2 regions of the Streptomyces sp. NPDC048644 genome follow, and region 1 is predicted to be linked to the other one. Evidence: riboswitches for the same ligand, from Rfam matches in the RefSeq annotation. Region 1 holds a riboswitch; the other holds the start of a gene.
What was found. A riboswitch is a leader RNA that binds a small molecule or an ion and turns the genes downstream of it on or off. The one in region 1 is predicted to bind glycine.

Region 1 (15,552 bases):
CTTCCTGCACAAGGCCGTTGTCCACGACAACGTTTACATCGGTCGGCACACCAATCTGCGTGGGTGTGTGATCGGGAAGAACACCGACATCATGCGGGCCGCCCGGATCGAGGACGGTGCGGTGATCGGCGATGAGTGTCTCGTCGGCGAGGAATCGATCGTCCAGGGCAATGTGCGGGTCTATCCGTTCAAGACCATTGAGGCCGGCGCTTTCGTCAACACCTCGGTGATCTGGGAATCCAAGGGGCAGGCGCATCTCTTCGGTGCCCGCGGGGTTTCCGGCATCCTCAACGTCGAGATCACGCCCGAACTCGCCGTGCGGCTTGCGGGGGCGTATGCCACGACGCTGAAGAAGGGCACCACGGTCACCACCGCACGCGACCATTCCCGTGGCGCGCGGGCGCTGAAACGCGCGGTGATCTCCGCCCTCCAGGCCAGTGCCATAGACGTGCGGGACCTGGAGAATGTGCCGCTGCCGGTGGCGCGGCAGCAGACGGCTCGCGGCAGCGCGGGCGGGATCATGGTGCGGACGACGCCCGGGGTACCGGACTCCGTCGACATCATGTTCTTCGACGAGCGTGGCGCCGACCTTTCGCAGGCGAGCCAGCGCAAGCTCGACCGCGTCTACGCCCGCCAGGAGTACCGTCGCGCCTTCCCGGGTGAGATCGGTGATCTGCGGTTCCCGTCCAGCGTCTTCGACTCGTACACGGGATCCCTGCTGCGGGCCGTGGACACCACGGGCATCGCCGATTCCGGGCTGAAGGTCGTCGTCGACGCGTCGAACGGCAGCGCCGGGCTGGTGCTGCCCAGCTTGCTGGGCCGGCTCGGGGTGGACTCCCTCACCATCAATCCCGGTCTGGACGAGTCGCGGCCGACCGAGACGGCCGACACCCGGCGCAAGGGGCTCGTCCGCCTCGGGGAGATCGTGGCGTCGGCGCGGGCCGCGTTCGGCGTGCGCTTCGATCCCGTCGGTGAGCGGCTGTCCTTGGTGGACGAGCGTGGCCGGATCATCGAGGACGACCGTGCGCTGCTGGTGATGCTCGATCTGATCGCCGCGGAACGGCGCAGTGGCCGTGTGGCGTTGCCGGTGACCACGACGCGGATCGCCGAACAGGTCGCCGCGTACCACGGCACCCAGGTCGAGTGGACGACGACGTCGCCTGACGATCTGACGCGGGTGGGCCGTGAGGACGGCACCGTCTTCGGCGGGGACGGCCGGGGCGGCTTCATCATTCCGGAGTTCAGCAGCGTCTTCGACGGTTCGGCGGCGTTTGTGCGGCTGATCGGTCTGGTGGCCCGTACGCAGCTCACGCTGAGCCAGATCGATGCGCGGATTCCGCGTGCGCACGTCCAGCGTCGTGATCTGGCGACGCCGTGGGCGGTCAAGGGCCTGGTCATGCGACACGTGGTGGAGGCGGCGGGTGACCGGTCCGTCGACACCACGGACGGGGTGCGGGTCGTCGAGTCGGACGGCCGCTGGGTGCTGGTGCTGCCCGACCCCGCCGAGGCGGTCACGCATCTGTGGGCCGAGGGGCCGGACGATGCCTCGGCTCAGCAGCTGCTGGACGAGTGGTCGGCGGTGGTCGACGGCGCCGGACGCTGAGGCCTGACCCCACCGGCGTGCCGGACTCGGCATGCCGGTGGGGCCATTGGGAGACCGTGCGGGCGACGTGCGACGATGTGCGGCATGTCGCAGCAGCGCCCCGATCGGAGCACCACCAAGAAGCCGGCTGCGCGCCCCGATGCGTCCATGTCGCTGCTGACCAACGTGATGGATCACAGCCTCGACGACGGCTACGCGGAGGTCGCCGCGCGCAAGTCCGCAGCCGGTGTGCGCGGCCTGCCCCGCACGCTGCGGGCGAAGTTGGGCCTTGCGGCGGGGCTGGTGCTCGCGGCGGTGGTGGTGACGGTCGGTGCCGCGCAGGCGCGGGTGTCGGCACCGACGCTGGCCAAGGAGCACGAGGAACTCGTCCACCGCATCCAGAAGGGCACCGGCGAGGCCGACGAGCAGCAGGAGCGGGTGGACGCGCTGCGGGATTCCGTCGATGCGATGCAGCGTGAGGCGCTGCGCAGACACGGCGGTGACAAGGCCGAGCTGCTGGCGTTGCTGGCCGGATCGACGCAGGTCACAGGACCCGGGGTGAAGCTGGTCGTGGACGACGCCAAGGAAGCGGCGTCCAGTGGCGGCGGTCCTCGGGAGAGCAGTGGTTTCACCGACACCGGGCGGGTGCGCGACCGGGACATGCAGCGGGTGGTCAACGGCCTGTGGGGGTCCGGTGCCGAGGCGATTTCCGTCAACGGGCAGCGGCTTACGTCACTCTCGGCGATCAGAGCCGCAGGAGACGCCATACTGGTCGACAACAAGCCACTGGTGCCGCCCTATACGGTGCTGGCGGTGGGGGACGGGCAGCGGCTCAGCACCGCGTTCCAGGACAGCGCCGACGGCCGGTATCTGCACGTGTTGCAGGAGAACTACGGCGTGCGCACCAGGATTTCGGCCGAGAGTGAGGTCAAGCTGCCGCCCGCGCCCAGTTTGATCGTACGTACAGCACAGCCGCAGGCCGGTGCCGCGAAGGCGGACGGCGCCGACACAGGGAAGGGCACATCGTGATCGCCGTACTGGGCCTCATCGTGGGAGTCGTGGTCGGGCTCGTGGTCCGACCCGTGGTGCCGACGGTGGTCGAGCCCTACCTTCCGATCGCTGTCGTCGCGGCGCTGGACGCCGTGTTCGGTGGTCTGCGCGCGATGCTCGACGGCATCTTCGACGACAAGGTCTTCGTCGTCTCCTTCCTGTCGAACGTCGTGGTGGCCGCGCTGATCGTGTTCCTCGGTGACAAGCTCGGCGTCGGCGCCCAACTCTCCACCGGCGTCGTCGTGGTGCTGGGAATCCGGATCTTCTCTAACGCTGCCGCGATCCGCCGGCACGTCTTCAGGGCGTGAGGCGGATGGCTACCGACGAGACCCCGGAGCCGGAGCGGGCGCAGGAGCCCGGCGAGAGCCCTCAGCCCGGTGACGCGCCCGGACGTGAGCGGGCGGCGGACGCGGAACCGGCGCGCGGTGCGGCGGACCGGCGGCCGATGCCTCCGGAGAGCCGTGACGCCCCGCAGCGGGCCGGTGCGGAGGACGGGGACGGCGGTGGTGGACCGGCTGCCCCGGCGCCCGGCGAGGACGTGACGGCGTCCTCCGTTCCGTCATCGTCGCAGGCCCCGGAGGACACGGAAGAGGAAGGTAAGGCTCCGGACGGGCCGCAGACCGGTCGGCAGCGGCTGCGTGCCAGCCTGTGGCCGCCGCGGCTGACCCGCGCTCAACTGATCGTTGCGGTACTCCTGTTCATTCTCGGCCTCGGCCTGGCGATTCAGGTACGTTCCACGAGTGACAGCAGTGCGCTGCGGGGTGCCCGCCAGGAGGACCTGGTGCGGATCCTGGATGAACTGGACAATCGCTCGCAGCGGTTGACGGACGAACAGCGGCGCCTGGAGGGACAGAAGACCGAGTTGGAGAACAGCTCGAACCAGGCCGAGGAGGCCCGTAAGCAGACCGTGGAGAAGGAACAGCAGCTGGGCGTGCTGGCCGGGACCGTCGCGGCCCAGGGGCCCGGCATCAATCTGACCATCGACGACCCGACGCACTCCGTGGAGGCGGACAAGTTGCTGGACACCATCCAGGAGTTGCGTGCGGCCGGTGCCGAGGCGATCCAGGTGAATGACGTACGGGTGGTCGCGAGCACCGCTCTTTCGGATGTCAGGGGCGGGGTGCAGATCGACGGCAAGCGGGTCACGCAGCCGTACCGGTTCAAGGTCATCGGCAAGCCGCAGGACCTGGAGCCGGCGCTCAACATCCCTGGCGGTGTGGTGCAGACGCTGGAAAAGGAGCAGGCCACGGTGGATGTGACCCGAGTGGGGAAGATCATTGTGGACGCCTTGCGAGAGGCGAAGCGGCCTGACTACGCTCGGTCGTCATCGCAGTGAGAGAGACGCGTATGGGGAGAGCCCGGGGAGGGCATGAGGTAGCGGGGGGTCGACGCACCGTGTATGTGGTGCGTGGTGGAAACTGTCTGAAGGCCACGGACGTTCACAGGATGTCCGGATCGGCCGGTGTGTGCATCGAGGGTTCGTCCTGCCCCACGGGCGGGTCTGTTTCGTTCAAGGGGAATCGCCCGTGAAGTTGTTTGCAAAGCTGTTCGGCAAGAGCGCACGACAGGAGGGCGGCAGCGGCTCGGCGCGGCACCGCGCTCCGCGCCAGTCCGACGAGAGCGGTTCCGGCGAGGACCGTCCGCTCTTCCGCGACGAGGTCGCGGGTCCGACCGGTGGTGTTTCCGGAGGCCACGGCGCGGGTTCTGTTGACCCTTCCGGTCCCGGCCGCATAGGTTCCCAGGATCCGTCGACGTCGGGCACGGATGGAGGGTCGGCCTTGCCGGTTTGTACGAGGTGCGGTCACCGGAACGCCGAGGCGAGCCGGTTCTGTTCCAACTGCGGTGCGCCGCTGCGCGCGGGGGCCAGGCCCGAGCGCGCATCCGAGACGACATCGACCATCTCCATCTCGGGCCTTGAGGCGTACGACGCGGAGGCGACGGGCCAGACCCTGACCCCGTCGTTGTCCCCCGAGGCGCAGGCGGCCGTGGACGCCCTGCCGTTGGGCTCGGCGCTGCTGGTCGTGCGCCGGGGGCCGAACTCCGGCAGCAGGTTCCTCCTGGACGGCGAGCTGACCACGGCGGGCCGGCACCCGCAGGGCGACATCTTCCTCGACGATGTGACGGTCTCCCGCCGCCATGTGGAGTTCCGTCGCGGTCAGGACGGTGTCTTCACGGTCTCCGACGTCGGCAGCCTCAACGGCACCTACGTCAACCGTGAGCGGATCGACTCTGTCGCCCTTGCCAACGGCGACGAGGTGCAGATCGGCAAGTACCGCCTGGTCTTCTACGCGAGCCAGCGAGGCGCCGGTATCTGACCGGCCGGGGAAGGTATATGCGCCATACACCGACAGGCGGTGCCGGTACGTCCGGCACCGCCTCTTCGGACGGCAAGCCGGTGAGCATCGGTGCGGTGCTCACCAAGCTGCGCGAGGAGTTTCCCGAGGTCACGATCTCCAAGATCCGTTTCTTGGAGGCCGAGGGACTCGTCGAGCCGACGCGTACACCGTCCGGGTACCGCAAATTCACCGCTCAGGACGTCCAGCGGCTGGCGAGCATCCTGCGCATGCAGCGGGACCACTATCTGCCGCTGAAGGTCATCCGGGAGCATCTGGACGCCCTGGAGCGCGGTGAGCAGGTCCAGCTCCCGGCTCCGGCCACCCCGTCCCGGGATCTGGTGGAGGGGGTGCACGGGCCCGATGAGGAGCGTCCTACGGCGGTCCGTATCGGCCGCGCGGAGCTGCTGGCTGCCGCCGAGGTCGACGAGGCCGCGCTGACCGACTGGGAGGCGTACGGGCTGATCGTGCCCGATGCGGACGGCGGTTACGACGTCGAGGCGGTCACCGTGGCCAAACTGGTGGCGGATCTCGGCCGTTTCGGATTGGAGCCGCGCCATCTGCGGGCCGTGAAGGCGGCTGCCGAACGCGAGGCCGGCCTGGTGGAACAGGTCGTCGCACCCCTGCGGCGGCATCGTAATCCGCAGACCAGGGCGCATGCGGAGGCCACCGCGAGGGAGCTGGCGACGCTGTCCGTACGGCTGCACGCGGCACTGGTCCAGGCCGCGCTCCGGCTCCATCTCCAATGAGCAAAAGAGTGCCCGACTACCCAAACCTGCCGGGCACGTCCTAGGGTTGCTGTGTGAACGAGCTCGACGTCGTGGGTGTCCGGGTGGAAATGCCTTCCAGCCAACCGATCGTGCTGCTACGGGAGGTGGGAGGCGACCGCTACTTGCCCATTTGGATCGGGCCGGGGGAGGCCACCGCCATTGCTTTCGCCCAGCAGGGCATGGTTCCTGCCAGGCCGCTGACGCATGACCTTTTCAAGGACGTGCTGGAGGCGGTGGGCCAGGAGCTGACGCAGGTCCGCATCACGGATCTGCGCGAGGGGGTGTTCTATGCCGAACTGGTCTTCGCCAGTGGTGTGGAGGTCAGTGCCCGTCCGTCCGACGCGATAGCGCTGGCGCTGCGCACCGGTACGCCGATCTTTGGCACCGACGGTGTGCTGGACGACGCGGGCATCGCGATCCCGGACGAGCAGGAGGACGAGGTGGAGAAGTTCCGCGAGTTCCTCGACCAGATTTCGCCCGAGGACTTCGGCACCAACAGTCAGTGACAGCGGCCGGGCCGGAGAATTCGGCCACGGCCGTTCTCTTTCGGCCAACCTGCTACGCGTTCCCCGTCCGGAGTCACGGGAAACCACTCGTGGGGTGATTATCACTCGGCGTGGCGAGCGCGGCGATCGTTGACGCACCCCGAGTGACTGCATACCGTCGATATGCAGGTCCCGTCCGGGACGTGGAGGACGGAGGGCGGCGTGGCAATCACCGGCGACGGTACGGCGGCGGAAGGGGCGTTGCCGCTCCATTCGAATGTGACGGCGAACCGCACCCCGGTACAGACCGCGGCGGTGTCGGGGGACCGCGAGGCGGAGACCATCGGCTACCGCGGCCCGACCGCGTGCGCCGCAGCCGGCATCACCTATCGGCAGCTCGACTACTGGGCGCGTACCGGCCTGGTCGAGCCGAGCGTCCGCCCCGCTTACGGCTCCGGTACCCAACGGCTCTACAGCTTCCGCGACGTCGTCGTCCTGAAGATTGTGAAGCGGCTGCTCGACACCGGTGTCTCGTTGCAGAACATCCGCACCGCGGTTCAGCACCTGCGCTCGCGCGGGCTGGCCGATCTGACGCGGATGACGCTGATGAGCGACGGCGCGACCGTCTACGAGTGCACCTCGCCCGACCAGGTCGTGGACCTGCTCCAGGGCGGGCAGGGCGTGTTCGGTATCGCCATCGGCGTGGTGTGGCGGGACGTGGAGAGCACGCTGTCACAGCTGCACGGCGAGCGGGTGGACACCGGCGAGACCCTGATCGGGCAGAACCCGCACGACGAGCTGGCCCGGCGGCGCAACCGCGCCGGCTGACCCCGGCGGACGGATCCGCGGGCCAGGTCCCGCGGGGTGCGCGGCTCGGCTCGGGGCCGATTGTCAGTGGTATGCGGCAGCATCGGTCTTGTGAGACCAGCGCCGACGATTCTGCATCTCGACATGGATGCGTTCTTCGCAGCCGCCGAGCAGGCGGCCAAGCCGAGTCTGCGCGGGAAGCCCGTGATCGTCGGCGGGGTCGGGCCGCGTGGGGTCGTGTCCACCGCGTCGTACGAGGCGCGGGTCTTCGGGGTGCGGTCCGCGATGCCGACCGCTCAGGCGCGTCGGCTGTGCCCCAACGCCGCTTACTTGAGTCCGCGCTTCACGGTCTACCGCCAAGTGAGTGGCTTGGTGATGGAGCTGCTGCACGATCTGTCGCCGTTGGTCGAGCCGCTGAGCCTGGACGAGGCGTTCGTCGATCTGGAGGCCGGTGGCGTCGCCGCCGAGACGGCGGCCGTCCGTGCTGTGGGGGAGCAGCTGCGGCGGGACATCAGGGCCGTCACGGGCCTGACCGGTTCGGTGGGGCTGGCGGGCGCCAAGATGCTGGCCAAGATCGCGTCGGAGGCGGCCAAACCGGACGGCCTGGTGGTGATCGAGCCGGGCACCGAGCGGGAGTTGCTGGGGCCGATGCCGGTGCGCACGCTGCCCGGGGTCGGTCCGGCGACCGCGGAGGCGTTGCGCAGGGCCGGCATCGCGACGGTGGCCGAGACCGCGGAGGCGGGTGAGGCGGAGCTGGTGCGGCTTCTGGGGCGGGCGCACGGCGCGGGGCTGTACGCCATGGCGCTGGGCCGGGACGACCGTCCGGTGGTGGCCGAGCGTGACGCGAAGTCGGTGTCGGTGGAGGACACCTTCGACGTCGATCTGACCGACCGGACGCGGGTGCGGTCGGAGCTGCTGCGGCTGGCCGACCGTTGCGTGCAGCGGCTGCGGGCGGCCGGCCGCTCCGGGCGCACGGTGGTCATCAAGGTGCGGAACTACGACTTCTCGACGCTGACCCGGTCGGAGACGCTGCGCGGGCCGACGGACGATCCGTCGGTGGTCCGCGAGGCCGCCACCCGGCTGCTGGAGACCGTCGACACCACGGGAGGGGTGCGACTGCTCGGTGTGGGGGTGAGCGGCTTGGCCGACTTCACGCAGGAGGACCTGTTCGCCCAGGCGGCGACGGAGCGGGAAGCCGCGGAAGCGGCTCTGGCGGCCCAGGCGGCGCCTGCGGTGGAGGCGGCGGGGCAGGGCGAGCCGGAGCCGGCGGAGGAGGTGCGGCCACGCGTCTGGCACCCCGGGCTCGATGTGGTTCACGAGGAGTTCGGCGCGGGGTGGGTGCAGGGCAGCGGTGTGGGGCGGGTGACCGTACGGTTCGAGCAGCCCTGGTCGGCGCCCGGGAGGGTGCGGACGTTCGCCGTTGACGATCAGGCGCTGCGGCCCGGGGAGCCGTTGCCGCTGGTGGGCGGGGATCCGGCCGCGCAGCCGCCGCCGGGTGCCGGGGTGGGGCCCGTGGTGTCCCCGGGGGCGGGCGGCGGGCCCGCGCCTCAGTCGTCCGTTCCGGCCACCCGTCCGAAGTCCTGGTCGGCGGGTGCGGAGTCCGGAGGGGAGGAGATATCCAGCCGGTAGTGGTGGTAGAGCTGGAGTTCCTGTTCGGGGGAGAGGTGCCGGCCGACTCCGAAGTCGGGGGCGTCCTTGATCAGCTTGCGGTCGTACGGGATGTGCAGTCCCTCGTCGACCACTTTGCTGGGTTCCAGGGGGACGAAGGCGTCGCGGCTGAAGAGACCCGTGCGTACCGCGGCCCATTCCGGCTCTCCGGTCGCGTCGTCGAGATACACCTCGTCCACGGTGCCGATTTTGGCTCCGTGGCGGTCGAATGCCTTGCGGCCGATCAGGCTCCGGGGATCGATATCGGTTTGCACGGCCCCTCCAACTGGTCGCAACTGCCTTGTGACAACTACCAAACGGCACATTTCATGCCTCGGCCACTCGAAGGATCTCTCGGATGGCGCGCTGGTAGGCTGGCAAATGGCCGCAGACCCCATGCGGGAGAGTCCTTTGCCGTTCGCGGCGGGGGCGCCGAAGGAGCAAATCCTCCCCGGAATCTCTCAGGCACACGTACCGCATGGACGAGGTCACTCTGGAAAGCAGGGCGGGCCACGGGCGATGCAGCGCGGAACCCCTCCTCACCGACGGTGAAAGCCGGTCCGCGGGCGTGGGCCGGTGAAGCTCTCAGGTTGAGATGACAGAGGGGGAGGCCGTCCGGGCACCAGTGCCGTGGTGCCCCTCGTAGGTCGCTGAGACCAGGAGGCCCCCGCAGATGACCACCACACGCATCTCCTTGACCGAGCTGGAGCGCGGTACGCCCTTCGAGCAGCGGCACATCGGCCCCGACGACGCGTCGCAGGCCAAGATGCTCGCGCAGGTCGGGTTCGGCTCGCTGGACGAGCTGACCGCAGCCGCCGTGCCCGACGTGATCAAGAGCGCGGAGGCGCTGGACCTGCCGCAGGGCCGCTCCGAGGCGGAGGTCCTGGCGGAACTGCGCGGTCTCGCCGACCGCAACAAGATTCTCTCCCCGATGATCGGCCTCGGCTACTACGGCACGTTCACCCCGCCGGTGATCCTGCGCAACGTGATGGAGAACCCCGCCTGGTACACGGCGTACACGCCCTACCAGCCGGAGATCTCGCAGGGCCGCCTGGAGGCGCTGCTCAACTTCCAGACCATGGTCGCCGACCTGACCGGGCTGCCGACCTCCGGAGCCTCCCTCCTGGACGAGGGGACAGCCGCGGCCGAGGCCATGGCGCTGTCCCGCCGCGTCGGCAAGGTCAAGCAGGGCGTCTTCCTGGTCGACGCGGACTGCCTGCCGCAGACCATCGCCGTCATCCGGACCCGCGCCGAGCCGACCGGTGCCGAGGTCGTCGTCGCCGACCTGAGCGACGGCATCCCCGCCGAGATCGCCGAGCGTGGCGTCTTCGGCCTGCTGCTGCAGTATCCGGGTGCCTCCGGGACGGTCCGTGACCCGCGTGCCGTCATCGCGCAGGCGCAGGAGTTGGGCGCGGTCGTCACCGTCGCCGCCGACCTGCTGGCCCTGACGCTGCTCACCTCGCCCGGAGAGCTGGGCGCGGACATCGCGGTCGGCACCACCCAGCGCTTCGGCGTCCCGATGGGCTTCGGCGGGCCGCACGCCGGGTTCATGGCCGTACGGGAGAAGTTCGCCCGCAGCCTGCCGGGGCGGCTGGTGGGAGTGTCCGTCGACGCCGATGGCAACAAGGGCTACCGCCTGGCGCTGCAGACCCGCGAGCAGCACATCCGTCGCGAGAAGGCCACCAGCAACATCTGCACCGCGCAGGTGCTGCTGGCCGTCATGGCGGGCATGTACGCCGTCTACCACGGGCCTGACGGGCTGGCGGACATCGCACGGCGCACCCACCGCTATGCCACGATCCTGGCCGACGGTCTGAAGGCCGGCGGCGTGGAGCTCGTGCACGACACGTACTTCGACACCCTCACCGCACGGGTTCCCGGCCGGGCCGCCGAGGTCGTGGCCGCGGCCCGTGAGGCCGGCGTCAACCTCCGCCTGGTCGACGCCGATCTCGTCGGTATCGCCTGTGACGAGACCACTGGCCGTGCGCAGCTGGCCGGTGTCTGGGGTGCCTTCGGCGTCCAGGGCGACGTCGAGCGGCTGGACGCGGCTGCGGCCGATGCGCTGCCCGAAGAGCTGCGGCGGACCAGCGGGTACCTCAGCCACCCGGTCTTCCACCAGCACCGTTCCGAGACCGCGATGCTGCGCTACCTGCGCCGACTCTCGGACAAGGACTACGCGCTGGACCGCGGCATGATCCCGCTCGGCTCCTGCACGATGAAGCTGAACGCCACCACGGAGATGGAGCCGGTCACCTGGCCCGAGTTCGGCCAGCTGCACCCGTTCGCACCGGCCGGCCAGGCGCAGGGCTACCTCACGCTGATCCAGGAGCTGGAGGAGCGGCTGGCCACGGTCACCGGCTACGACAAGGTGTCCATCCAGCCCAACGCCGGCTCGCAGGGCGAACTCGCCGGTCTGCTGGCCGTGCGGGCGTACCACCGGGCCAACGGCGACGAGCAGCGCACCGTCTGCCTGATCCCGTCGTCCGCGCACGGCACCAACGCCGCCAGCGCCGTGATGGCCGGGATGAAGGTCGTCGTCGTCAAGACAGGCGATGACGGTGAGGTCGACACCGGCGACCTGCACGCCAAGATCGAGAAGCACCGCGACGAGCTGGCCGTCCTGATGGTCACCTACCCGTCCACGCACGGTGTGTTCGAGGAGCACATCACCCAGATCTGCGCGGCCGTGCACGAAGCGGGCGGCCAGGTGTACGTGGACGGCGCGAACCTGAACGCGCTGGTCGGGCTCGCCGAGCCGGGCACGTTCGGCGGCGATGTCTCGCACCTGAACCTGCACAAGACCTTCTGCATCCCGCACGGCGGCGGTGGCCCCGGCGTCGGCCCGGTCGGCGTCCGCGCCCACCTCGCGCCGTACCTGCCCAACCACCCGTTGCAGCCCACCGCGGGCCCGGAGACCGGTATCGGCCCGATCTCCGCCGCTCCCTGGGGCTCGGCCGGGATCCTGCCGATCTCCTGGGCGTACGTCCGGCTGATGGGCGGTGAGGGCCTCAAGCGCGCCACCCAGGTCGCGGTGCTCGGCGCCAACTACATCGCCAAGCGTCTGGAGCCGCACTACCCGGTGCTCTACACCGGTCCCGGCGGGCTGGTCGCGCACGAGTGCATCATCGACGTCCGGCCGCTGACGAAGGCGACCGGTGTGAGCATCGACGACGTCGCCAAGCGGCTCATCGACTACGGCTTCCACGCGCCGACGATGTCCTTCCCGGTGGCCGGCACGCTGATGATCGAGCCGACCGAGAGCGAGGACCTCGGCGAGCTCGACCGGTTCTGCGACGCGATGATCGCGATCCGCGCGGAGATCGAGAAGGTCGGCTCGGGCGAGTGGGACAAGGACGACAACCCGCTGCGCAACGCCCCGCACACGGCGAGCGCGCTGGGCGGCGACTGGACCCACGGCTACACCCGCGAGGAGGCCGTCTTCCCGGCCGGCGTCGTGGCGGCGGAGAAGTACTGGCCGCCGGTGCGCCGCATCGACGGCGCCTTCGGTGACCGCAACCTCGTCTGCTCCTGCCCGCCGATGGAGGATTACGACAGCTGACGTACCGGCGCAGCAAGAAGGGCCCTCGGCAGTTCTGCCGGGGGCCCCGTTGTTTCCGTGGGTGCCGCGTCAGACGGTGGTGGCGAGCCGCGATCCGCCGATCGGCCGGTGCGGCGCGATGACCTGCCCGTCCGGCAGAAGCTCACCGGTGTCCTCGAAGAGGAGGACGCCGTTGCACAGCAGGCTCCACCCCTGTTCCGGGTGATGGGCCACCGGATGCGCGGCTTCCCGGTCGGTGGATTCGGCTGACGGGCAGGGCGGCTGGTGCTGACACATGGATGTTGTCTTTCGCTGCGGTGTGGTGAATGTTGTTGTGCGGCTCGATGAAGTCGTCATGGCCGCTTCCCCCGTTTCCTTCGGTTCGGTCCCAGTGTTGCCCCGCGGACGGAATTCCGCAGGGATTTCGCCGCAGTGGTACGCACTCGATAGGGACGTGTCACCCGTGCGGGCGGTTGCTCCCAAATGCGCACCCTCCGAAGGGTGTTGGTGGTGATAGCGGCGGTCCGGTCCGCGCGGGTGAGCGCAGCCGAGCGCCCCGCGGCCGGAAGGGCTCGCGGGGCGCTCGGCTGTGCGACGGCGTGCGCCGTGTCAGGTTCGGCGTGCGGATGCGGCGTGCCGGGTCAGGCGGTGGAGCCGAGTGCCGACGGGCCGAGCGGTGCCTGGCCGAGGAGCGGGGCGGGGGTGAGGCGGCGGGTGAGCCGCGGCAGCAAGTCGGCGACCCGCTGCGGGAGATGAGCGGCGATGCCGGGCGGCGCGGGCGCGAGCGGCACCAACAGGTCGCCGGCGGCGGGCAGTCCTGTGGTGCCGTCGGACGCGATGTCGTGGTGCAGCCACAGCGTGACCATGTACAGCTCCGGCACGGAGAGCAGGCGCGGTTGGTACGCGGCGCTGAGTGACTCGGCCTGGACCAGGGCCTGTTCGGTCGCGGTGACGTACGGGCCGCTGCAGAAGTGCGAGAACGTCCAGCCGTCCGCCGTGAGCCGGGCCTCGGCGGCTGCGACCGGACGCTCGCCGCCGCGTACCAGGAAGCGCCAGCCGGCCAGCCGGGTGTGCGGCGGGCCGCCGGCCTGGCCGATGCCCTTCAGTACGTGGACGGGGAGCGGTTGGTCGGCGCTCAGCGGGCCTTGGTGGGAGCGCAGCGCGGGGGTGCGGGCCTCGCGGACGGCGGTGGGCGAGCCGAGGGCGGCGAGGACGCTCCGCAGGGCCGGCGGGGGTGCGGCAGGGATGTGCAGCGGCATGGTGGGTCGCCTCTCACTTGGGAGACACGGTGGTGCGGGTAAACGCGGACGACGCTGTCAGCGTGCGGGGTCAGAGCCTGGCCGGCCGCTGTGCTCGGCGCAGATGCGGGCAACGCGACACTGGGCACCAAGTCTCTGCCTCGTCAGCGAAGTTTATACGACACTTGTTCAATCGGTGTTTCCGCTAGCCGTTTCGTGAATTTACGGCAAGGCGAAATCAGGACCCGCGGGAGAGATGTTTTCCACCTCTTTGTGCGGGGGGCGTTCGCGGCGCCTTGCCATTCCTCTTCCGTGCGGTAGGCCGGATTTCGTCGGCGTTTCTCACCAGAGAAATGCCGGGAGTGATTGCCGCCGTGCTGTGCCATGGGAATGTGCCAGAGCGCTCTGTCGCTCCAGCCTATCGATAACGGAACGCCCCTGAGGCGTTATTGATCAGGTTGCGGGGCATCATCGACCGTGACGCGTGCCCCGGCGGTGCCGGGGACGGCCCCGAGCGGCCCGTTGCCGCGGGCCGTTCACTTGAGGAAGGACCCTTCGATGGGGGAGAAGGTCGCTGTGGACGGTATCGGTCCGGCGGACCGGGAGCGTTATCGAAGAAAGCTTCACGAGTGTCTTGAGGTGCTTGCGAGGCTCTTGGGGGAGAAACGGTTCGATCGCCCGAAAAATCTGGTCGGGCTGGAGATCGAGCTGAATCTTGCCGGTGCCGACGGGCTGCCCAGGATGATGAACTCGCAAGTGCTGGAACGTATCGCCAGCCGGGATTTCCAGACCGAACTCGCCCGGTGCAACCTGGAAGTGAACATCGCGCCGCACCGTTTGCACGGACAGGTACTCGGCCACCTCGCGGAGGAACTCCGTACCGGCCTCGCCTACGCGGACCGAAAAGCCGGCGAAGTGGCGTCCCGCATCGTGATGATCGGCATTCTGCCGACGCTGCACTCCACGGATCTCACGGTCGCCAGCCTCTCCGAAATCGACCGCTACGTCCTGCTCAACGACCAGATGCGCGCGGCCCGCGGCGAGGACTTCGCGCTCGACATCCAGGGTGTCGAGCGGCTGGTCGCCCGGTCGCCTTCGATCGCGCCCGAGGCGGCCTGCACCTCCGTCCAACTGCACCTCCAGGTGACGCCTGGCCGCTTCGCCGCCGTCTGGAACGCGGCGCAGGCCATCGCCGCGGTGCAGGTGGCCGTGGGCGCCAACTCGCCGTTCCTCTTCGGCCGCGAGCTGTGGCAGGAGTCGCGGCCACCGGTCTTCCAGCAGGCCACCGACACCCGGCCGCCCGAACTCCAGGCCCAAGGGGTGCGCCCGCGCACCTGGTTCGGCGAGCGCTGGGTCGACTCCGCGTACGAACTCTTCGAGGAGAACGTCCGCTACTTCCCGCCGCTGCTGCCGATCTGCGGACCGCAGGAGCCGCTGGCCGTCCTGGCGGACGGTGAGGTTCCGGACCTGGCGGAACTGGTGCTGCACAACGGAACGGTCTACCGCTGGAACCGGCCGGTCTACGCGGTCGCCGACGGCGTACCGCATCTTCGGGTCGAGAACCGCGTGCTGCCCGCCGGGCCGACCGTCGACGACGTCATCGCCAACACCGCGCTGTACTACGGCCTGGTGCGCGCGCTGGCCGATGAGCCCCGCCCGGTGTGGACACGGCTGCCGTTCGCCACGGCTGCGGAGAACTTCGACACCGCCTGCCGGTACGGCATCGACGCGACGCTGCGCTGGCCCCGGCCTGGGCGGGGCGGCCTCGCGGAGATACCCGTGGTGCGGCTGGTGCGCCAGGAACTGCTGCCGCTGGCCGCCGCGGGACTGGATGCGTGGGGTGTCGAACCCGCCGACCGTGACCGCTATTTGGGGATCATCGAGCAGCGTTGCGCACGTCGGATGAACGGCGCCTCCTGGCAGGTCGCCGCGTACCGTCACGCCGTGCACCAGGGTCTTGAGCGGGACGCGGCGCTGGCCGCGATGACCCGTCGCTACAGTGAACTGATGCAGACCGGTGACCCGGTGCACACCTGGCCGGTCGCCTGGCCCGTCGCGGAGGGCACCGTTCCGGGGGCGCGCCGCCCGGCCGGGCACCCCTG
Region 2 (15,552 bases), on a different contig from region 1:
TGATTCCGCCATGCTTCACGTGCTCTACCTGGTCGGCGTCGCCGCCTTCGCCGCGAGCGGGGTGCTGGCCGCGTACCGCGCCAACATGGATCCCTTCGGCGGCCTGGTGCTCGCCTTCGCCGCCTCGATCTCCGGCGGCACGCTGCGCGATCTCATCCTCGACCGGCACCCGCTGTACTGGACCCACGACTGGGTCCTGCTCACGGTGATCATCTGCGTCGGCGTCGGCACCATGATCTATCTGCGCTTCCGGACGCTGCCGTACAGGTCCCTGCTGGTCGTCGACGCCGCCGGGCTCGCCGTCGTCACCGTGATCGGGGCCCGCGCCGCCATCGACGCGGGCGCCACCCCGCTCGCCGTGATCATCCTCGCGGTGCTGACCGGCGTGACGGGCGAGGTCGTACGGGACGTGCTGTGCGGGGAGTTCCCGCCGCTGCTGCTGCGTGAGGACGTCTACGCCATCGCCGCGCTGGCCGGCGGCTGCTGCCTGCTGGGGCTGCACCACCTCGGCGTCAACGGCACCGCGGCGACCGCGGCATCCGCCGGGCTCGTCTTCGCCCTGCGGATGGCCGCGGTCTACCTCGGATGGCACCTGCCCCGGCCGCAGCAGCTGGGCGGCGGCCGGGGCGCGGCGGACTGACGGGCGGCGGCCCGGCAGGCCCTACTTGCCCGCCGGCAGTCCGGGCCGCCCCGGGGTCATCAGCCAGGTGTCGAAGAGGTCACCGAGCCGCTGCCCCGAGATCTTCTCGGCGAGCGCGATGAACTGCGAGGTCTCGGCGTTGCCGTAGCGGTGCGCCGAGGTCCAGGCCGGCAGCAGCCGGAAGAACGCCTTGTCGCCGATCCGCTCGCGCAGCGCCTGGAGGGTCATCGCGCCCCGCTCGTAGACCGTGTCGGAGAACATCGTGTCCCGCTGCGGGTCACCGGCCTTGATCTGCCAGAACTCGTCGTCCGCCGGCACCGACGCGTACGCGTCGCGGAACGCGTCGTGGGCGCTCTTGGTGCCCTTGTGCTCGTCCCAGAGCCACTGCGCGTAGGTCGCGAAGCCCTCGTTGAGCCAGATGTTCTTCCATTCCTTGACCGAGACCGAGTCGCCGAACCACTGGTGGGCCAGCTCGTGGACGATCGTCGTCTCGTTGCGGACGGCCGAGTACACCGGCTTGGACTGCACCTCAAGGGAGAAGCCGGCCTTCGGCATGTCGTCGACGATCGCGCCGGTCTCCTCGAAGGGGTACGGGCCGAAGACCTTGGACCAGTAGTCGGTGGCGGCGGCGGTGACGCCGTAGACGTCGACCTTCCCGGTGGGCAGGGTCGGGTCGGTGGCGACGTAGATCGGCGTGCCACCGGGTGTGGTGCCGGTGCGGACGTCGAACTTCCCGATGGTGGCGGTGGCGAGGTACGGCGCCATCGGCCGGCTCTCCCGCCAGTGCGCGTACGCGCGGCCGTCGCGCTCGCCCGACTCGACGAGCCGGCCGTTGGAGACGCCGGTCAGGCCCTTGGGCGCGTCGATCCGGATGTCGTAGGTCGCCTTGTCGCCGGGATGGTCGCTGGAGGGGAACCACGTCGACGCGGCGTTCGGCTCGCAGGCGACAAAGACGCCGTCCTCGGTCTTCATCCAGCCGTAGTCGGAGCCGAACAGGATGGGGCCGCTCAGCGGCTGCGGGACACCGCCGTAGACCACGGTCACGGTGAACTTCCGGCCGCCGGGCAGCGGGCTGCCGGGCCGTACGGTCAGCTCGTCGCCGGATCTGCCGAAGTCCGCCCGGTGGCCGTTGACCGCGACCGAGGCGACGTCGAGCTTCTGCAGGTCGAGGTCGAAGGCGGAGAGGTTCTGGGTGGCCCTGGCGGTCAGCGTCGTCCGGCCGTCGAGACGGCCGCTGTCGGGGTGGTAGCTGACGCCGAGGTCGTAGTGCAGGGCGTCGAACCCGCCGTTGCCGAGGTGCGGGAAGTAGGTGTCGCCGACGCCCGGCGCGCCGGGTGATGCCGCCGGCGGGGCGGCCGACGCGCCGGGTCCTGCGGCGATGGAAGCGGCGGCGGCCACCGCGGTGGCGAGCGCGAGCAGACGGGTGGTGCGACGTGCAGAACGGGAGAGTGCCATGAGCCGTCCCTTCGAACACACGGAGGAAAAGAATCAACCGTGCCGACTCTGCACTCTCCCGCGCCGCTTCACCCGGGACTTTGCCAACTCCTCAGGCGTTACCGCCCGTTGACTCCTTACCGTCCTTACCGCCCTTACCTTCCGTACCGTCCGCCTGCTCCGGAATCGTGCCGCCGCCGACCGGCTCCGGGTGGTGGCAGGCGACCTGGTGCCCGGTGCGCAGCGCGACCAGCGGCGGCTCGGTGGTGGCGCACACCTCGGTCGCCTTCCAGCAGCGGGTACGGAACCGGCAGCCGGACGGCGGGTTGATCGGCGAGGGCACATCGCCCTTGAGCAGGATCCGGTCGCGCTCGGTGCGCCGCTTGGGGTCGGGCACCGGCACGGCCGACAGCAGCGCCTTGGTGTACGGGTGCAGCGGCGACGCGTAGAGCGAGGCGCGGTCGCTCAACTCCACGATCTTTCCGAGGTACATGACCGCGATCCGGTCCGATACGTGCCGGATGACCGAGAGGTCGTGGGCGATGATGACGTAGGTGAGACCCAGCTCCTCCTGGAGGTCGTCCATGAGGTTGACGACCTGCGCCTGGATGGAGACGTCGAGGGCCGAGACCGGCTCGTCGGCCACCACCAGCTTCGGCTTGAGCGCCAGGGCGCGGGCGATGCCGATGCGCTGCCGCTGGCCGCCGGAGAACTCGTGCGGGTAGCGGTTGTAGTGCTCCGGGCTCAGACCCACCAGCTCCAGCAGCCGCTGCACCTCCTTCTTCACCCCGCCATCGGGCTCGACGCCCTGGAGGCGGAAGGGGGTGCCGATGATCCCGCCGATGGTGTGCCGCGGGTTCAGCGAGCCGTACGGGTCCTGGAAGATCATCTGGACGTCGCGGCGCATCGGCCGCAGCCTGCCCGGGGACAGGTGGGTGATGTCCTTGCCCTCGAACTCGATGCTGCCGCCGGTGGGTTCGTCGAGCCGGGTGATCAGCCGGCCCATGGTGGACTTGCCGCAGCCGGACTCGCCGACCACGCCGAGGGTCTCCCCCGGGCGTACGTCGAAGTCGATGCCGTCGACCGCCTGCACGGCCCCGACCTGCCGCTTGAGCAGCCCCTTGGTGATCGGGAAGTGCCGCGTCAGGCCGCGCACCCGCAGCAGCGGCTCGGGGTCGGACGCCTCCGGGGACGCGGCCTCGCCGGGCCCGGCCGCCGGGGTGTTCTGGCTCTCGTCGTCAGTCGTCTCGGTCACAGCTTCGGCGCAATCTCTTCGGTCCAGATACGCTCCCGCTCCTGCGGCGCCATGTGGCAGGCGGAGAAGTGCCCGCCGTCGACCTGGCCGAGTTCGGGACGCACGGTGCGGGTGAGGTTGTCCTTGGGGACGTCCGCGTACGGGCAGCGGGGGTGGAAGGCACAGCCGGACGGCACATTGATCAGGCTGGGCGGCGCGCCCTTGACCGGGATGAGCCGGTCGGTCTGATCGCGGTCGATCCGCGGCATCGAGCCGAGCAGGCCCCAGGTGTAGGGGTGCTGCGGCGTGGCGAAGATCCGCTCCGCGGGGCCGCGTTCGACGCACCGGCCGCCGTACATCACCAGCAGGTCGTCGGCCAGCTCGGCCACCACTCCCAGGTCGTGGGTGATGATGACGACCGCGGAGCCGAACTCCTTCTGCAGATCGCGGATCAGGTCCAGGATCTGCGCCTGGACGGTGACGTCAAGAGCGGTGGTCGGCTCGTCGGCGATCAGCAGTTCCGGGTTGTTGACCAGCGCCATCGCGATCATCGCGCGCTGGCGCATGCCGCCGGAGAACTGGTGCGGGTGGTCGTCCACCCGCTTGTCGGGCTGCGGGATGCCGACCCGGTCGAGCATCTCGATCGCCCGCTTGCGCGCCGTCTTCTTGTCGACGTCGTTGTGGACGCGGTACGCCTCCACGATCTGCCGGCCGACCGTGAAGTACGGGTGCAGCGCGGACAGCGGGTCCTGGAAGATCATCGCCATCTCGCGGCCCCGCAGCCGCCGCACCTCGTCCGGATCCGCGCCGACGAGTTCCTTGCCGTCCAGCCAGATCTCGCCGGACATCCGGACCTTGCTGCGCTGCTGCCGGGAGGCGCGGTGCAGGCCCATCACGGCGAGCGAGGTGACGGACTTGCCGGAGCCCGACTCGCCGACGATGCCGAGCGTCTTGCCCTTCTCCAGGGCGAAGGAGAGCCCGTCGACGGACTTCACGAGGCCGTCGTCGGTCGGGAAGTGCACCTTCAGGTCCCGCACTTCGAGGAAGGCGGAGGGCGCGGCCCCGCTCCCGGCCGCGGGCACCGAACCGGTCGCCGTGGCGGTCGCGGACCCGGGCGCGGGTACGGCCTCGGGCGCAGCCTCCGTCGTGGCCTCGGCCTCGGCCGATGACTCCGTGCCGGCCGCCCCGGTGGCGTCCTCGGCGGTTTCGGAGGATTCGGAGGAATCAGTCACGAGAGCCTCACCCGCGGATCGACGGCGGCGTACAGAACGTCCACCACCAGGTTGCAAAGGACGATGAAGAACGCGGCGAGCAGCGTGACGCCGAGGACCTTCGGCAGGTCGTTGTCGGTGATCGCCTGTACCGCGAAGGCGCCCACCCCCTGGAGGGAGAAGACCTGTTCGGTGATCAGCGCTCCGCCCAGCAGCAGCCCCAGGTCCATGCCGAAGACGGTGACGATGGGCGTGAGGGCGGCCCGCAGACCGTGCCGGACGACGACGGTGCGCTCCCCCAGGCCCTTGGCCCGCGCGGTACGGATGTAGTCCTCGCCGAGGGTCTCCATCATCCCGGCTCTGGTGAGGCGGGCGTACAGCGCCGAATAGAGGAAGGCCAGCGTCACCCAGGGCAGGACCAGCGTCCTCGCCCACAGGAAGGGATTCTCCAGGAGTGGCACGTAGTCGCTGCGTTCGAAGATCGGCCACTGATAGGTGAACAGGGCCAGCGCGACCGCGCCGGTGAAGAACATCGGCAGCGAGACGCCGGCCAGCGCGACCCCCATCGACAGCCGGTCGAAGACCGAGCCGGGGCGCAGCGCGGAGATCACGCCGGTGGTGATGCCGGAGACCAGCCACACGACCGCCGCGCCGAAGGCGAGCGAGAGGGTGACGGGAAGCCGGGACTGGATCTCGGGCCAGACCTCGATGTGGGTCTTGAACGAGTAGCCGAAGCACGGCACGTTACAACGCGCCGCTTCCGGGCCGAACTTGTAGTCGACGCCGACGAAGATGCCCTTGATGAACTCCCAATACTGTTCGTATACGGGCTTGTCCAGGCCGAGATTCTTCTTCACCGCGGCGATGTCGGCAGGTGTGGGCGCCTTGCCGATGTACTGCTGGGCAAGTTGGTCGGTGGTCTGCCCGGCGAGCTTCGGCAGCAGGAAGAAGATGCCGAAGGTGACCGCGCTGACGATCAGCAGCAGGATCACCGCGCTGATCAACCTGCGGATGATGTACGAGAACACGGGGATGCGGCGTCGGTGCCCGCCGGCCGGAGGGGCCGGCGGGCACCAATGCCTTCACCTGCCTTCCGGTGCTTACTTCTTGACGCCGATGTTGAGGTAGTCGTACTGACCGCTGTAGGCCGATGTGGAGACCAGGTTGGTGGCCTTGGGCGAGCGGTAGTTCAGCACCTTGAAGTAGGTGAGCGGAACGATCGCGGCCTGCTCCATGGCCTTCTTGTCGATCTCGGCGTACTCCTTCTCGCGCGCGGCCTTGTCGGGGTTGGCGACGGCGTCGTCGAGCAGCTTGTTGATCTGCGGGTCGTCCAGCTCCGAGAGGTTGGAGTTGCCGGACTGGCTGATGGCCTTGCCGTGCAGGATCTGCTGGAGGTAGCCGTAGCCGGTCGGGAAGTCGGCGCCCCACTGCATCATCATCAGACCGACGTTGTTCTTCTTGTTGAACTTCGGCACACCGGCGTAGTCCGAGAAGTACTTGCTGGTCGGGTACTGCTGGATCTTGGCGTTGACGCCGATCTTCTTCAGCGAGTCGATGACCGAGGTCGCCGCGTCCACCTCTTCCTGGCGGTCGTTGCGCGCCAGGATCGTGGTGTTGGTCTTGCCGGCGCCGCACTTGTCCCAGTGCTTCTTGGCCTCGGTGAGGTCCAGCTTGTCGCCGGAGTACTTCTGCGGGTACTGGTCGTACTTCTGGTAGCCGGCGATGTCGGTCGGCAGGACCGTGGAGGCCAGGTCACCGCGGATCGGGCCGCCGAGCGAGGTCTGTACGGCCTTCTTGTCGACGGCGTACTCGACGGCCTTGCGGCACTCGACGTTGTTGAACGGCGCCACATTGGTGTTGATCGCCATGTAGTTGAGCCGCTGGCCGAGGGCGTTGTCGGTGTTGCCCTTCTCCTTGGAGTTGGTCAGCAGCTGGGCCTGCGTCTGCGCGTCGACGCCCTTGCCCGCCATGTCGACCTGGGTGTTGCCTGCCAGCAGGTCCTTGTCGATGGTGGACTGCGCCACCTTCAGCCGCAGGACGATCTTGTCGGGCAGCTGCTTGCGCAGCGGGTCGGTCTTGGCGTTCCAGTGCGGGTTGCGGACCAGGGTGAGCTGCTTGCCCTCCTGGTAGTCCTGGAACTTGTAGGCGCCGGACGAGACCACGTGCTTGGTGTAGTCCGCGCCCTTGTCCTTGTCCTGCGGGACGGGCGCCGTCTGCGGAGCGCTGACCAGGTAGTCGAACTCCGCGAACGCCTTCTTCAGGTGGAAGACGATCGTCTGGTCGTCCGGCGTCTCGATGGACTTCAGACCGGCCTTGCTCTTGTCCTTGTACGGACCCTTGTAGCCGTCGTCGTTGTCCTTGAGGAACTGCTGGAAGTAGTTCGGTCCCAGGGACAGCGTGTCGCGGGCGAAGTTGCTGCGCTCGACCGCGTACTTGACGTCCTGCGAGGTGATGGCGGAACCGTCGTCGTACTTCAGACCCTTGCGGATCTTGTACGTCCAGGTCTTGCCGCCGTCGCTGGACTTGCCCATCGACTCGGCCAGGTCCGGCGTGAGTTCGTTGCCCTTGGCGCCGGGCGCCGCCTTGAAAGCGGTGAGTGAACGCGCGTAGAGGCGGCTGAAGTTGTAGACGAACGCGTAGTAGGTGTTGCCGGGGTCGAACGACTCGGGCGAGTCGCTCATCGCGTAGTTGAGCGTGCCGCCCTTCTCGTCCGAAGCGTTGACGATGCCCTTGGTCGCGGCGTTCGCCTCGCCGGAACTTCCGGAGGTACCGCCCCCGCTGCAGCCGGCCAGCAAAAGGCCCGCACTGGTGATGGTCGCTGTCACCGCGACCGGAACTGACCTTCGCATGATGGTGGCTGTCCCCTTCATTCGTCGGAAAACGTCGGAAAACGTCGGAAAACTTCGGCGGAGAGAAACTTCGGAGAGCCGGGATGCGGGCGCCGGGCCGCGGTCCGGCGGGCCTCAGCGGCTGCGCGGATCCAGGGCGTCCCGCAGCCCGTCACCGAGCAGGTTGAACGCCAGCACGGTGACGAAGATGGCGATGCCGGGGACGAGCATGTACTGCGGGTCGACCTCGTAGTACTTGACCGCCTGGTTGAGCATCCCGCCCCAGGACGCCTGGGGCGGCTGGATGCCGACGCCCAGGAAGCTCAGGGCCGCCTCGAAGAGGATGTTGGAGGGGATCAGCAGCGTCGAGTAGACGACGATCGGGCCGACGAGGTTGGGCAGCAGCTCGCGGAAGAGGATGAACGGGCCGCGCGCACCCATGCCGCGGGCCGCGTCGACGAATTCCCGCTCGCGCAGCGACAGCGTCTGGGCGCGCACGATCCGGCCCATGTACGGCCAGTTGAAGAATCCGATCACGAAGATCAGCACGGAGAGGTGCAGCGGCAGGCCGGTCAGTCCGAAGGCGCCGCCCTGGAGGGACGCGGAGATCGCGATGGCGAACAGCAGCAGCGGGAACGCCAGGAAGACGTCCATCAGCCGGCTGATGACCGCGTCGACCCGGCCCCGGTAGAAGCCGGCGATCACCCCCATGACCGTACCGATGGCCACCGACAGCAGGGTGGCGCCGAAGGCGACGATCAGCGAGACCCAGGAGCCCTCCAGCACACGGGCGAGCAGGTCGCGGCCGAACTTCGGGTCCACACCCAGCGGGTGGTCCAGGCTCATCCCGCCCATGTCGCCCTTGGGGAGCGTGGTGTTGGGATCGATGAGCGACTGCTGCGGCGCGTCCGGGTCCAGGCCGAGCAGTGCCTGGATCGGACGGGAGAGCGCGGCGACGGCGATGAGGAGGATGACAACGATGGCGCCCACCACCGCGACCTTGTCGCGTCGGAAGCGCAGCAGCGCGATACGCCCGAGCGAACGCCCCTCGATCCGCTTGGTCTCCACGCCCTGGAGCACCGCTTCCGGCTGCGCCTGCGCAGCCGCCCCGGTGGTCTCGATCGGTGCGGTCACGGTGCCTTTGACCCCTCTCGGCCGACGGTGGCCGGCCCACGCCCGGCCGCGGTGGCGGCCTGGTTCACATCACTGGTGCAAGTGGTGCAGGTGTCGCGGAAGTTCGCCCCGCGGCGGTCCGCGGGTCCACACGACACCGGTGGTCGGATGACGTTCGTACACAGGGCCGAGACCCTGCTGCCGGAGTCTTCATCCGATTCGCGATCACTCACCAGCCCTGACGGTGAATGGATGCGCAACTGTGATGTGGTCCGCAGGTTTCCGTTATACGGACAGAACTCCCGGCTCAGCGGAGCGGGGGGACGCGGAGGAGAGGCCCAACGGGCGGGCAGAGAGGGCGAATCCGCCCGGAAATCGACGCCGTCACGCGCCGGGTGGTGTCAGTAGGGACGCGGGTAGCCGTAGCCGTAGGACGGCGCGGGGGCGGGCATCCGACCGCCGGGGGCGCCGTAGCCGTCCCGGTCGAAGAAGGGCCGCGCGCAGGCCCGCATCCACATGCCGACGGGGTCGTACTCGTCGTTCATCGCGACGGTCGACACCGGCAGGCCGTCCGGAACCGCGCCGATCGACTGCTGGATCATCAACCGCACCGCGTCCACGGCCTGTTGGCCGGTGTCGTACAGGTCGAGGCCGATGGCCAGATAGGGCGCCCCGAGTGCGGGCTGCACCCAGGCCCTGCGCAACGCCCGTACGGCGGGCGTGCGGTGCGCGTTCTGCGCGAGCAGGGCGTAGAACTGCGGGAGTTCGATGGCCGGTTCGGTGATCCGCAGCGGTCCTGCGGGCAGCCGGTCGAGGCCGCCTGCGATCCGGCGCAGGTCCAGCCAGGGGATACCGACGCCGCCGCCGGGAGCGTGCGGATTCAGCCACAGGCCCCAGCGGTCGGGGAAGAGCGAGGCGGCGATGTCGGCACCGGCCACCAGCTCGTGGTCGCGGTTCCAGCCGGATGCGGCGAGTTCGGGCGCCGAGGTGACGCACGGCGCGTAACCGAGCCCGTCGACCTCCATGTTGCCGTACTGCGCGTCGGGCATGCCGGCCCGGCCGTGCCAGAGCAGCATCCAGACCTGTCCGGCGGCGAGGGCGTGCAGCAACGCCTCGTAGGCGTCGTAGCGGCCGGGCGAGACCTGCGCCAGCATCTGTTCGACCTGGCCGGCCGCCGCCGCTCCCTGATGCGCACCCGCGCTCACGTGGTCCGTCCCTTCTCCGGCAGGGCACGTGGGGTGCGCCCGCCCGTCATCCAACCAGCTTACGAGTGGTCCCGGGCGTAGAAGGGACGCACGCGCTCCAGCATCCGGTCGGCCACCGGATCACCCTGGGCGATGTCCAGCATGACGAGCTGGACGGGCCAGGGCACCGGGACCGCGCCGAGCGCACGTCCCAGGGCCGACAACGCGGCCTCCTGCGTACGGTCGTCGTGCAGCGGCGCCTGGGCGGTGTCGACCTGAACTCCGACGAACAGCGCGGGCGTGTCGCCCTCCACGCTTGCCAGGACACGTCGGGCAGTCAGGACAAATCCGGCGGCCGAGAACTCCAGCCCCGCCGCCGCGAGGAAGTCCACCGGCTCGTCCTGCCAGTCCGGTTCGAAGAGCCGCACCCGGCCGCCGCCCGGCACCATCCCGGCCTCGGGACCGTCCTCCCGGCACAGCGCGGCCACCGCGGGTGCCGGCAGCGGCACCCCGACCGTGCCGTCGGGGTTGACGGCGATGCCGAGCTTCGGCGGCAGCCCGCGGGCGAACTCCCTGGCCGGCGCGACGGTGAAGGACAGGTGCGAGCCGACGACCCGCAGGAACTCCTGCTCGGAGGTGAAGACCGGCACGTACGCGAGGCCGTCGATCTCGACGGTGGGCAGGTCGAGGCCGCCCGCGCCGGGGCCCGCGCTGTCCGGCCCGCCGCCGTTCGGCAGCGGGATCCACAGCCGGCTGCGGCCCAGCACCTCCACAATCCGGCCACCCGCCCCGGGATGCCCGACCGAGGCCGCGAGCACCTCTTCCAACTCATTGGCCGGCCATGCCAGCTGAGGTATCCCCTGCTCCGAAAAGTTCATGTCCATCCGCCTGCTCCCAACCGCGCTACCTGGCCGAAAAGCCTAGACGAGTAGGACGGGGCTCGCGTTGCCCGCCCGCGCGGTCCGCTTCAGCCGAACCTGACGGTGCGCAGCGCGTCGGCGGCTGCCCGGTCCAGCAGGACGGCCGAGCCGAACCCCCGCGGCAGCCGTCCCCGCTCCGCGCCGCCGAGCAGCCGGCCGACGGCCCTGCGGTGCCGGGCGAAGGCGTACCAGGACACCCCTCGGCCACGCGACGCCTGGCCGTGCAGCGCCACCTCGGCCGGCACGTCGAGCAGCACCAGGTGCAGGGGCCGGCCGTCCCGGCGGGCCGCCCGCGCGACCCAGCGGCGCACCCACGCGAGCGTCCCGCAGTCGTGCACCACCACGCTGCCGCCGGAACGCAGCGCGCGGCGCAGCCCCGCGTAGTGGGCGGCGCGGACCAGCGGGCGGTAGAGCGGGTACGGCCACCGGCGCAGCCTGCCGCGCTCCCAGCGTGCGCGGGCGTCCTGCGAGTCGATGCGGTGCACCGGGGCACCGCGGCCGTCCAGCGCCGGGACGAGGCGGTCCATCAGCGTGCTCTTGCCGCTGCCCGGCAGTCCCGAGACCACGACGAGGGCGCCGGGGGCGCAGCGCAGCCCCGTCGTGCGGCGGGCGGCGGGCAGCGCCCGCAGGTCCATGACGTGCCCGTGCCCCTCCCGTGCCAGGGGCTGCGGTACGGCCTGCGGCGCACGTGGCGGGCGCGGCAGCGCGACCCCCGCCGTCGTCGCGTATGCGGCTTCGCTGTGCACCGTGATCGCCCCTCCCGGTCCGGTGGTCCGGGCCTGGCCCGTACCTGCCCGCAGAGTGTCAAGAAAAGGTAATGTCCATCAAGGCGGTCGGCGGGCTCTTCCGTCTGCCGAGGGGGCGGCGACCGGGACTCCTGCGTCCGGCGATCCCGTGCAATGATGTCGGCGCCACGTGCACATCTGTGTTCACTCGTGCACCGTCAACTGCATACCGGCCGCTTGAATCCGCGCGGGAGAGTCCCCGGCTGCGCGCCGGGGCGCCGAAGGAGCAAGTCCTCCCTTGAATCTCTCAGGCCCCGATACCGCGCGGGCGAGGCAGATCTGAAAAGCGAGCCACTGCCCGGCTGACGGGGCGGCTCCACCCAAGGTGCAAACCGGCCCGTTCGCGGGATTCCGGTGAACCTCTCAGGTTCCGATGACAGATGGGGAGACATGTCCTGTCAACCTTGCCTGGGAGCCCGGAACCATGACAGAAGCCCCCCGCCGCACGGCGCTGGATGCCACCCATCGCGCGCTCGGCGCGACCATGACCGACTTCGCCGGCTGGGACATGCCGCTGCGCTACGGCAGTGAGCGCGACGAGCACGTCGCCGTCCGCACCCGCGCCGGCCTGTTCGACCTCTCCCACATGGGCGAGATCACCATCACCGGACCGCGCGCCGCCGACCTGCTGGACTACGCCCTGGTCGGCAACATCGGCGGGGTCAAGCCCGGCCGCGCCCGCTACACCATGATCTGCGAGGCCGGCGGCGGGATCCTCGACGACCTGATCGTCTACCGGACCGGCGAGCAGGAGTACCTGGTCGTCGCCAACGCCTCCAACGCGCAGGTCGTGCTGGACGAGCTGACCGCACGCGCGGGCGGTTTCGACGCCGCGATCCGCGACGACCGGGACGCGTACGCGCTGCTCGCGGTGCAGGGCCCGGAGTCCCCCGGCATCCTCAAGGCCGTCACCGACGCCGACCTGGACGGGCTGAAGTACTACGCGGGTCTGCCCGGCACGGTCGCCGGCGTACCGGCGCTGATCGCCCGTACCGGCTACACCGGTGAGGACGGCTTCGAGCTGTTCGTCCGGCCCGCGGACGCGGTCGCCCTGTGGGAGGCGCTGACCGCGGCGGGCAAGGACGCGGGCCTGGTGCCGTGCGGTCTCTCCTGCCGCGACACCCTGCGCCTTGAGGCCGGCATGCCGCTGTACGGGCACGAGCTGACCTCCGCCACCACGCCGTTCGACGCGGGCCTCGGCCGGGTCGTGAAGTTCGAGAAGACCTCCAACGGCGGTGACTTCGTGGGCCGCGCCGCGCTGGAGGAGGCCGCCGCCCGCGCCGAGTCCGCGCCGCCCCGCAAGCTCGTGGGCCTGATCGCGCAGGGCCGCCGCGTCCCGCGGGCCGGCTACCCCGTGGTCGACGCGGCGGGCACGGTCGTCGGCGAGGTCACCTCCGGAGCGCCGTCGCCCACCCTCGGCAAGCCGCTGGCCATCGCCTATGTCGACGCCGCGCACGCCGAGCCCGGCACCGATGGCGTCAAGGTGGACATCCGCGGCAGCCACGAGCCGTACGAGGTCGTCGCGCTGCCCTTCTACAAGCGGCAGAAGTAGCCCGTCCCCCTTGGCACATCACGGTGCCCGGGGCGCCGCCGCACCCCGTGTGTCTCACTGTGCAAGACCCCTTTCACATTCACACCTTCGCGTACAGGAGAATCGACCCATGAGCAACCCCCAGCAGCTGCGCTACAGCAAGGAGCACGAGTGGCTGTCGGTCGCCGAGGACGGCGTCTCGACGGTCGGCATCACGGAGCACGCGGCGAACGCGCTCGGCGATGTCGTCTTCGTGCAGCTTCCCGAGGTCGGTGCCACGGTCACGGCGGGCGAAAGCTGCGGTGAGCTGGAGTCGACCAAGTCGGTCAGCGATCTCTACGCGCCGGTCGACGGCGAGATCACCGAGGTCAACGAGGTCGTTGCCGAGGACCCCTCGCTGGTGAACTCCGCCCCGTTCGAGGGCGGCTGGCTGTTCAAGGTGAAGATCACCGCCGAGCCGGGTGACCTGCTCTCCGCGGACGAGTACACCGCCTTCACCGCCGGCTGAGTACGCCGCTCGGCCCCCGCCCGTCCCGGAAGCGCTTCGCGCCCCCTGACTCCCCAGGAAAGACTCATGTCGCTTCTCAACAGCTCCCTCCATGACCTCGACCCCGACGTCGCCGCCGCCGTCGACGCCGAACTGCACCGCCAGCAGTCCACCCTCGAAATGATCGCCTCGGAGAACTTCGCTCCGGTCGCCGTCATGGAGGCCCAGGGCTCCGTCCTGACCAACAAGTACGCCGAGGGCTACCCCGGCCGCCGCTACTACGGCGGCTGCGAGCACGTCGATGTCGTCGAGCAGATCGCCATCGACCGGATCAAGGACCTCTTCGGCGCCGAAGCCGCCAACGTCCAGCCGCACTCCGGCGCCCAGGCCAACGCCGCCGCCATGTTCGCCCTCATCAAGCCGGGCGACACCATCCTGGGCCTCAACCTCGCCCACGGTGGACACCTCACCCACGGCATGAAGATCAACTTCAGTGGCAAGCTCTACAACGTGGTGCCCTACCACGTCGACGAGAAGTCGAACCTGGTCGACATGGAAGAGGTCGAGCGCCTCGCCAAGGAGCACCGCCCGAAGCTGATCGTGGCCGGCTGGTCCGCCTACCCGCGTCAGCTGGACTTCGCCGAGTTCCGCCGCATCGCGGACGAGGTCGGCGCCTACCTGATGGTCGACATGGCGCACTTCGCCGGTCTGGTCGCCGCGGGTCTGCACCCCTCGCCGGTGCCGCACGCGCACGTCGTGACCACCACCACGCACAAGACGCTCGGCGGTCCCCGCGGCGGCGTGATCCTGTCGACCCAGGACCTCGCCAAGAAGATCAACTCGGCGGTCTTCCCCGGCCAGCAGGGCGGCCCGCTGGAGCACGTCATCGCGGCGAAGGCGGTGTCCTTCAAGGTCGCGGCGTCCGACGACTTCAAGGAGCGTCAGCAGCGCACCCTGGACGGCGCCCGCATCCTGGCCGAGCGCCTCGTCCAGGACGACGTCACCCAGCACGGGGTCTCCGTCCTGTCCGGCGGCACCGACGTGCACCTGGTCCTGGTCGACCTGCGCAACAGCCGGCTCGACGGCCAGCAGGCCGAGGACCGTCTCCACGAGGTCGGCATCACGGTCAACCGCAACGCCGTCCCGAACGACCCGCGGCCCCCGATGGTCACCTCGGGCCTGCGGATCGGCACCCCGGCGCTGGCCACCCGCGGCTTCCAGGAGGCGGACTTCCGCGAGGTCGCCGACATCATCGCCGAGGCGCTGAAGCCCAGCTACGACACCGAGTCCCTCAAGGCCCGGGTCACCGCGCTCGCCGAGAAGTACCCGCTCTACCCCTCCCTCTGAGGGGCGCGCGCCACGATGTGACGCGTTGCACGAACTGAGCCTTCCGGAGGCCGGTCCGCCGGCCTGGAGAAGGTGAACGGGCCGCGAGCCCGGGGCCGTTGGTCCCGGGCTCGCGGTCTGCCTGCCCGCATTCCGTGCCTTTGTCGGCACTTATGGTGGCATGGCCCCTGGGTGACGGGGGCTTCCGCGACAGAGGACGGACACACGCACTCCATGGACATGAGCGCGGGCAACAGGAAGGGGCTCAGCCTCTTCGCCCTCATCATGATCGGCATCGGATCGATCTTCGGCTCCGGCTGGCTCTTCGGCGCAGGCACCGCCGCCCAGGTGGCGGGCCCCGCCGCACTGGCGGCCTGGGTGATCGGCGCCGTCCTCATCGGCATGATCGCCATGACGTATGCGGAGGTCGGCTCGGCGTACCCGATCCCCGGCGGGATGGCCCGCTACGGTCACCTCTCGCACGGGCCCGTCCTGGGCTTCCTCACCGGCTGGGCGGTGTGGATCGCCGTCGCCTCGCTCATCCCGATCGAGTCGATCGCCGCCACCCAGTACATGTCCTCCTGGAGCTTCGGCTGGGCCCGCGGCCTGGTCGACGGGGAGCACCACGAGCTGACCGCCACGGGCATCGGCGTCGCGTTGGTCCTGACCGTCGCACTGTGGCTGACCTGCTACTGGTCGGTCCAGCTGCTGGCCCGCGCGAACACCGTGCTGACCCTGGTCAAGTTCGTGATCCCGGTCCTCGCGGTGGCCGCCCTGATCGCCTCCGGCTTCCACACCTCCAACTTCACCGCGCACGGCGGCTTCGCCCCGTACGGCTGGTCGGCGGTGCTGACCGCCG

Region 2: it holds a riboswitch for glycine, as region 1 does, so the genes downstream of both, gcvT (glycine cleavage system aminomethyltransferase GcvT) here and gcvP (aminomethyl-transferring glycine dehydrogenase) in region 1, are expected to answer to the same signal.

What each region holds. Positions count from the first base shown of each region.
Region 1 is NZ_JBICVO010000011.1:1,832-17,383, forward strand. It holds gene ACGFNI_RS24195 (sugar phosphate nucleotidyltransferase) at 1-1,603, shown strand, start outside; gene ACGFNI_RS24200 (DUF881 domain-containing protein) at 1,679-2,611, shown strand; gene ACGFNI_RS24205 (small basic family protein) at 2,608-2,940, shown strand; gene ACGFNI_RS24210 (DUF881 domain-containing protein) at 2,946-3,968, shown strand; gene ACGFNI_RS24215 (FHA domain-containing protein) at 4,087-4,947, shown strand; gene ACGFNI_RS24220 (MerR family transcriptional regulator) at 4,965-5,714, shown strand; gene ACGFNI_RS24225 (bifunctional nuclease family protein) at 5,768-6,241, shown strand; gene ACGFNI_RS24230 (MerR family transcriptional regulator) at 6,443-7,048, shown strand; gene ACGFNI_RS24235 (DNA polymerase IV) at 7,139-8,656, shown strand; gene ACGFNI_RS24240 (PRC-barrel domain-containing protein) at 8,575-8,949, opposite strand; glycine riboswitch at 9,064-9,161, shown strand; gene gcvP (aminomethyl-transferring glycine dehydrogenase) at 9,348-12,233, shown strand; gene ACGFNI_RS24250 (DUF5999 family protein) at 12,303-12,509, opposite strand; gene ACGFNI_RS24255 (hypothetical protein) at 12,854-13,471, opposite strand; gene ACGFNI_RS24260 (glutamate-cysteine ligase family protein) at 14,009-15,552, shown strand, end outside.
Region 2 is NZ_JBICVO010000004.1:63,011-78,562, forward strand. It holds gene ACGFNI_RS09945 (trimeric intracellular cation channel family protein) at 11-640, shown strand; gene ACGFNI_RS09950 (M1 family metallopeptidase) at 662-2,095, opposite strand; gene ACGFNI_RS09955 (ABC transporter ATP-binding protein) at 2,187-3,329, opposite strand; gene ACGFNI_RS09960 (ABC transporter ATP-binding protein) at 3,326-4,390, opposite strand; gene ACGFNI_RS09965 (ABC transporter permease) at 4,537-5,547, opposite strand; gene ACGFNI_RS09970 (ABC transporter substrate-binding protein) at 5,620-7,368, opposite strand; gene ACGFNI_RS09975 (ABC transporter permease) at 7,483-8,481, opposite strand; gene ACGFNI_RS09980 (enhanced serine sensitivity protein SseB C-terminal domain-containing protein) at 8,862-9,665, opposite strand; gene ACGFNI_RS09985 (enhanced serine sensitivity protein SseB) at 9,725-10,522, opposite strand; gene ACGFNI_RS09990 (AAA family ATPase) at 10,612-11,316, opposite strand; glycine riboswitch at 11,528-11,622, shown strand; gene gcvT (glycine cleavage system aminomethyltransferase GcvT) at 11,774-12,901, shown strand; gene gcvH (glycine cleavage system protein GcvH) at 13,011-13,388, shown strand; gene glyA (serine hydroxymethyltransferase) at 13,455-14,714, shown strand; gene ACGFNI_RS10010 (APC family permease) at 14,928-15,552, shown strand, end outside.